One region of the Marinobacter sp. CH_CUG1437-1 genome, then DNA from elsewhere that is predicted to be linked to it. Evidence: predicted binding sites of a transcription regulator. Region 1 holds the regulator's gene; each other region holds the start of a gene.
What was found. Region 1 encodes LexA, which represses DNA repair genes until DNA is damaged. Its sites were predicted from a motif close to CTGTNTNNNNANACAG; they were not measured.

Region 1 (2,267 bases):
TGAAGGTTTACTGAATGTCACCATCGTTTTTTGAAATTGTGCAACTGACCAACGGCGATTACGCCCTGCGCCGCATTGACGATGACAGTGCGCCACTGGTGAAGATCTCATTCTCGGAGGAAGCCCGGGAAATGATGGAAGACCGTGATATGTCTGTTGCTAAAGCAATGATCGCCGCAGGTATCGAGGCGGTCGGAAATGTTGCCCACGATATCGACTGGGAAGACGACGAACTGGACGCTTCAGACGCCCAGCCCTCCTACACTCTCCACTGAGTCATTAACGCTGCCTGAGAACGACCCCATGGCTGTTGCCTTCGGCAGAGGCTTTTTGCAGGGACTCAAAGGCAGCGCGGCCCAGTTTACGGGTCCACATGACCACAGCATGGCAGGTGCCTGCACTGAGGGCTCGCTCGGCCAGTTCCTGCGCGGAATAATCCGACGTTGAACGAAGCACTAACAACTCACCAGCCACGATCCCATGCATTTTCTGCCACTTGCTGACCAATGCCTGAGGCGGATCAATCCAGGCCAGCCAGCGCTTTTCCTGGTTCAGCTGCGTCAGCATGGGCAACAGCAACTGAAAGTTTTCCACCTGGCCTTCCGGCAAGATGATTTCCGTCACATTGCCAGAGACCTTGGTCTCGTTGGATTCCGGAGAACGTCGGGCACGAATGACAGAGCGTCGCTCGCGGGCGGCGGTTGCCGGCACTGAACAGGACAGAGCATTGGGATTGTAAGCCAGATTCTGATTAAAGCTCATTTGTTCCATAATTCACCCGTTTTCCAATCTATCAGAGGTTATCCGTACTGATCAGTGCAGATCAGAGCGTCGGATAACACCCACACCCAGGCCTTCGATGAACAATTCCTGCTCGGTAAGGTCTACTTCAATGGGTGCGAATTCTTCGTTCTCGGCAATCAGGTAGACTTTCGAGCCTTCCTTGCGGAAACGCTTTACCGTAACCTCATCGCCGACCCGGGCAACGACCACCTGGCCGTTGTGAACATCCTGGGTGCTGTGCACTGCCAGCAAATCGCCATCAAGAATGCCGATATCTTTCATACTCATGCCCCGGACCCGCAGTAGATAATCTGCCGAGGGCGAGAAGAACTCGGGCTGGAGCGTGCAGTGATCCTCAACGTGCTCCTGGGCCAGGATCGGACTACCAGCGGCAACCTGCCCGATCACCGGCAGCCCAAGATCCTCCTCTGCCTCTGGCAGCCGGATACCGCGGCTGGCCCCTGGCACCATCTCAATGGCCCCCTTCCGAGCCAGCGCACGAAGATGCTCCTCTGCAGCATTGGCCGAACGAAAACCCAGTTCAGCTGCGATTTCAGCACGAGTTGGCGGATAGCCGGTCTCATCGACGTAGCGGCGTATGATATCCAGTACCTGTGACTGCCTTGCTGTGAGTTTCATCAAGCTACTCCGTTGTATCGGGGTCGGTGCCAGTATCCGCAGTCCGGGAATGCCTGCTCCGGATAGCCTGCTCCGGATAGCCTGCTTCAGGCGCCCTGTTTTTTTATACAGTAAACTGACTATATACAGTGTTTTATCCAGTGTAAAGTCAGGCCCGTGATTTTCTTGCATTGGGTTAACCATGAAGATCAGCAGCGGTGTGATATGGTTAGTGTTCAAGCCCTCGCAAGTCAGGAAGTAGCATGACGCAAGCCAGTAGTTGCAGGATGCCTGATATCCTAGAGACAAACGAAGGCCGGGAACGCCGCGTGGGTGTCGAGATCGAATTGTCTGGTCTGGGCTACGATGAACTGGTCACCCTGGCAGCAAGCCTTCTTGAAGGGACGCCGGTGCTCCAGTCACGCTACGTGACCAAGCTGGAGACCGCACTCGGCGAATTCACGGTGGAACTGGATTCCGACCCGATCAAGGACCTTGATCTGGCCGATGAACGCCTGCCTCAGTCGATCCGGGAACTGGGCGGCCAGGCGATGGATGTGATTGATGCTGCCGCAGAACGGGTTGTGCCCCTGGAAATCATCAGCCCACCCCTGCCTTTCTCCAGCCTGGAGACTATCGAATCTCTCGTTGAAGACCTCAGGAAAGCAGGCGCTCTGGGCAGCCGGGATGCCATCTATTTTGCCTTCGGCCTCCAGTTGAACCCGGAACTGCCCGATCTCAGCCCGGAAACAATGGTTCGATACTTCCAGGCCTTCGCGGCGCTTTACGACTGGCTCAAGGACCGGCATCAACTGGATGTCAGCCGCAAATTCACCACCTATATCGAACCCTGGCATGGGCGCTAT
Region 2 (2,267 bases), on a different contig from region 1:
TCTGGGCTTCGTTCAACATCTGGATGGTGTCGGCCAGCGCGGGCACGTCCACGGGAAGCTGTTCCAGTTGTTGCAGTGCCTGGCGAACCAGGTCGGCTGCGCTGGTCTCATCTTCGGTGCACAGCAGCGCAGCCTGGTGGCTGCTGTGCAGAACCGCGTCGGCCTGGCTCAGTTGCGCCTGCTCTTGTTCCAGTTGTTCCTGTTCGCCGTCTTCCAGAGCCAGGCGGTCCAGTTCTTCCACCTGGTAACGCAGCAGTTGCAGCTTGGCCTCCGCTTCGTCGGCGTTCTGCCGACGCTCGGTCAGCCGTTGGCGGATCTGGTTCCAGGTTTTCCAGGCCTCGCGGGTGTCGGCGGCCAGGGCTTCAACGCCGGCAAACTCGTCCACCAGTTTGCGGTGGGTGTCCTTGCGTAACAGCGACTGATGTTGATGCTGGCTGTGAATGTCCATCAACAGCCCGCCAAGTTCCTTCAAATGGTTCAGTGGGCAGGGCTGGCCATTGATGTAGGCCCGGGAGCGGCCATCCTTGCTGATCACCCGGCGCAGGATGCAGTCGTTGTCGTCATCCAGTTCGTGCTGGGCGAGCCAGTCTCCCGCTTCGGGAATGCCGGACACGTCGAAGGTGGCGGTAATATCAGCGCGCTTGGCGCCATGGCGGACTGCTCCGGCATCTGCGCGCCCGCCCATGGCCAGGCCCAGGGCGTCCAGTACGATAGATTTGCCAGCGCCGGTCTCGCCGGTGAGCGCCGTCATGCCCTTGTTGAAGTGGAGTTCCACCCGTTCGGCGATGGCGTAATTGGAAACCGTAAGTTGAGTCAGCATGCAGATAACCTCCGCGTTTTTCCTGAGACCGGCAAAACACTGTGGATGTATACAGTTGCTGTGAATATATACAGGGTTTTTGTTGTTTGCAAATCGGCGGATGGGATTTTCTTCAGGAATGCAGGCATTGGTGGTTGAAACCTGAAGAGCGGGCCCCATATCCGTTCGCAACGACATTTTCCGGCTCGCTGCGGCCGGAGCCCATGTTTAACCGGCCACTGATAGTGGGCCGCATTCGAACAAGCAGGAGTAGCCATGAGCACTGACGAGAACCGGAACGAGCACGAGGAACTGAACGAAGCCCTCGAGGCTGCCAAAGAGGAAGCCCAATCAGCCGAAGGCGAGGCTGGAGAAAACGGCGAAGTCTCCGAAGTGGAAGCGCTCAAGGCTCAGGTTCAGGAGTTTCAGGAGCAGATGCTGCGCTCCCAGGCGGAGATGCAGAACGTTCGGCGTCGCGCCGAAATTGATGTGGAGAAAGCTCACAAGTTTGCCCTTGAAAAGTTCGTCAAGGAGTTGCTGCCGGTTGCGGACAGTCTTGAGAAGGCGGTCGAGAGCACTGAAGGGCACGAGGAATCGGGCGAGTTGGTTGCGTCCATCCGTGAAGGTGTGGAAATGACACTGAATCTGTTCATGTCCAGTCTGAAGAAGTTCAACGTTGAGCAGCTTAACCCTGTGGGCGAACCGTTCGATCCCCAGCAGCACGAAGCCATGTCCATGGTGCCCGCGCCTGATGCAGAGCCAAACAGTGTGGTTGCCGTGGTTCAGAAAGGCTATCTGCTGAATGGTCGGGTTGTGCGGCCGGCCATGGTGATGGTCGCCAAGGCGGAAGACGCACCAAAAATTGATGAGCAGGCTTGAAAAGCCGATTAAAGCGCCAATATAGCCAGTAAATAGCGAAAGCGGAGGCTAATCCCCTCCGGGAAAGCATTCAGAAGAATTGGAGTGACTCAATGAGCAAAATTATCGGTATCGATCTGGGAACGACCAACTCCTGTGTTGCCATCATGGATGGCGATAAGGTGAAGGTAATTGAAAACGCCGAGGGTGATCGCACCACCCCGTCCATCATCGCCTACACCGATGATGGTGAAACCCTGGTGGGCCAGTCAGCCAAGCGTCAGGCGGTAACCAACCCGAACAATACCCTGTACGCCATCAAGCGTCTGATCGGTCGTCGTTTCGAGGACGATGTTGTTCAGAAAGACATCAAGATGGTGCCTTATAAAATTACCAAGGCGGACAACGGTGACGCCTGGGTAGAAGTGAAAGGCGAAAAGATGGCGCCGCCGCAGGTGTCTGCAGAAGTTCTCAAGAAAATGAAGAAGACTGCAGAAGACTACCTGGGTGAGAAAGTGACCGAAGCGGTTATCACCGTTCCGGCCTACTTCAACGATAGCCAGCGTCAGGCCACCAAGGATGCAGGCAAGATCGCCGGTCTGGAAGTAAA
Region 3 (2,267 bases), on a different contig from region 1:
TGAGTTCTTCACAGCCAAAACCGGTCAGATCTCTCACCTGCAGTTGCTGGGTAATCACCCGGCGGGCCGTGTCGGATTCGAACAGCCAGGGGCCCTGACGGCGGATACCGGTGAAGCCCTCCAGTATTTCCTCGTAGGGAAAATCCTCGCTGATCAGAATTTCCGCCGGACGCAGGCGCTGGAGTTCGCCCTGCAGGGCTTCCAGGTTCTCCAGCTCTGATACCGCAAAGCGGCCGCTGGAGATGTCGAGCGAGGCAAAACCGAACTGTTCCCGGTGGTTATATATGGCGACCAGAAGGTTGTCACGGCGATCCTCAAGATAGGCGTCGTCACTCAGGGTCCCCGGTGTGACGATCCGAACCACCTGGCGCTCAACCGGTCCCTTGCTGGTGGCAGGGTCACCGATCTGCTCGCAGATGGCGATGGATTGACCTGCCCGAACCAGGCGGGCAATGTAACCCTCAGAAGAGTGATAGGGGATGCCGGCCATGGGGATCGGGTTGCCCCCGGACTGGCCCCGGGCCGTGAGGGTGATGTCCATTAGCTCGGCCGCTTTCTTGGCGTCTTCGTAAAACAGCTCGTAGAAATCCCCCATGCGGTAGAACACCAGTTCATTGGGGTGTTGGCCCTTGATCTTCAGGTATTGCTGCATCATCGGGGTGTGCTTGGAAAGATCGGTCTGAGCTGCTGACATGAACGGGTCCGGTAGCCTTGCTTTGGATGAAGGCGTGAATTGTAAGAAAATAACCGCCGCGATGAAATGAAGGAGGTCATTATGCTGGCCAGCGATCAGGAATTGGAAGACGCAGGCAATCGCCTCGGTGAGCGGTTGCTGCGCACCGGCCGTACAGTGGCTACGGCAGAAAGTTGTACCGGCGGCTGGGTTGCCAAAGTGCTGACCGACCGGGCGGGGTCTTCGGCCTATGTGCTCGGCGGTCTGGTAACCTACAGCAATGAGGCCAAGCAGGGGCTCCTGGGCGTGACCCGGAAGTCGCTGGATGAGCATGGTGCGGTCAGCGAGCCGGTAGTGCGGGAAATGGTGGCCGGCGCCCTGGTGGCAACAGATGCCGACGTTGCCGTGGCCATCAGTGGCGTTGCCGGGCCTGGCGGTGGCAGCGAGGATAAGCCTGTCGGTACCGTCTGGTTCGCCTGGGGCAGCAGTCCGGCCACCACCGTGGCGCTGGTAAAGCACTTCGAGGGCGACCGTGATCAGGTCCGCCGCCAGGCCGTTCTGTTTGCTCTTCAAGGGGTTAGCGATTTTGTGGGCGAACTCTGACGGCTTTCACATCCGGAGGGGTTGGTCTCCTCTCCGGGTTATGTTTTAATACTGTTCAAATATACAGGGAATTGACTGGTCAAGCTGTAGAGATTCCCGATCCACTATTTCGCCGCCGGCCTTAACTATGGGACCCGGCGGCCCAGGCGACAGAGGGTTTGCACTGATGGAAGACAACCGCAAGAAAGCATTGAGCGCAGCACTTGGGCAGATCGAGCGCCAGTTCGGCAAGGGCGCCGTGATGAAAATGGGTGACCAGCCCCGCGAAGCCATTCCTGCGGTCTCCACCGGTTCTCTGGGCCTGGACGTTGCCCTGGGTATTGGTGGCCTTCCTTATGGTCGAATCTGTGAGATCTACGGTCCGGAGAGTTCCGGTAAAACCACGCTCACCCTGCAGGTGATTGCCGAGGCACAGAAGGCGGGTAAAACCTGTGCGTTTGTCGACGCCGAACACGCCCTCGACCCGGTCTACGCCGAGAAGCTGGGCGTGAATGTGGACGATCTTCTGGTGTCCCAGCCGGATACCGGTGAACAGGCCTTGGAAATCGCCGACATGCTGGTGCGTTCCAATGCGGTTGACGTGATCATCGTTGACTCCGTGGCGGCCCTGACACCGAAAGCGGAAATTGAGGGTGAAATGGGCGACAGCCACGTTGGCCTGCAGGCGCGACTGATGTCCCAGGCGCTGCGGAAACTGACGGGTAACGTCAAGCATGCCAACTGCCTGATGATCTTCATCAACCAGATCCGTATGAAAATCGGCGTCATGTTCGGCAGCCCGGAAACCACCACCGGTGGTAACGCCCTGAAATTCTATTCCTCTGTGCGCCTGGATATCCGCCGTATCGGTTCCGTTAAAGACGGCGACGAGGTGGTGGGTAACGAGACCCGCGTGAAAGTGGTCAAGAACAAGGTGTCCCCGCCGTTCAAACAGGCCGAGTTCCAGATCATGTACGGCAAGGGCATTTACCACATGGCGGAAGTCCTGGAT

Region 2: recN (DNA repair protein RecN) is a predicted target of LexA. The motif match lies at 879-894, and genes of this name have one in related genera.
Region 3: recA (recombinase RecA) is a predicted target of LexA. The motif match lies at 1,328-1,343, and genes of this name have one in related genera.

Annotation. Positions count from the first base shown of each region.
Region 1 is NZ_JAYMEW010000003.1:671,790-674,056, reverse strand. It holds gene WA411_RS11880 (hypothetical protein) at 15-275, shown strand; gene WA411_RS11875 (cell division inhibitor SulA) at 280-771, opposite strand; gene lexA (transcriptional repressor LexA) at 814-1,425, opposite strand; gene WA411_RS11865 (amidoligase family protein) at 1,665-2,267, shown strand, end outside.
Region 2 is NZ_JAYMEW010000001.1:1,178,445-1,180,711, forward strand. It holds gene recN (DNA repair protein RecN) at 1-820, opposite strand, end outside; gene grpE (nucleotide exchange factor GrpE) at 1,076-1,678, shown strand; gene dnaK (molecular chaperone DnaK) at 1,771-2,267, shown strand, end outside.
Region 3 is NZ_JAYMEW010000006.1:163,193-165,459, reverse strand. It holds gene mutS (DNA mismatch repair protein MutS) at 1-694, opposite strand, end outside; gene pncC (nicotinamide-nucleotide amidase) at 776-1,276, shown strand; gene recA (recombinase RecA) at 1,443-2,267, shown strand, end outside.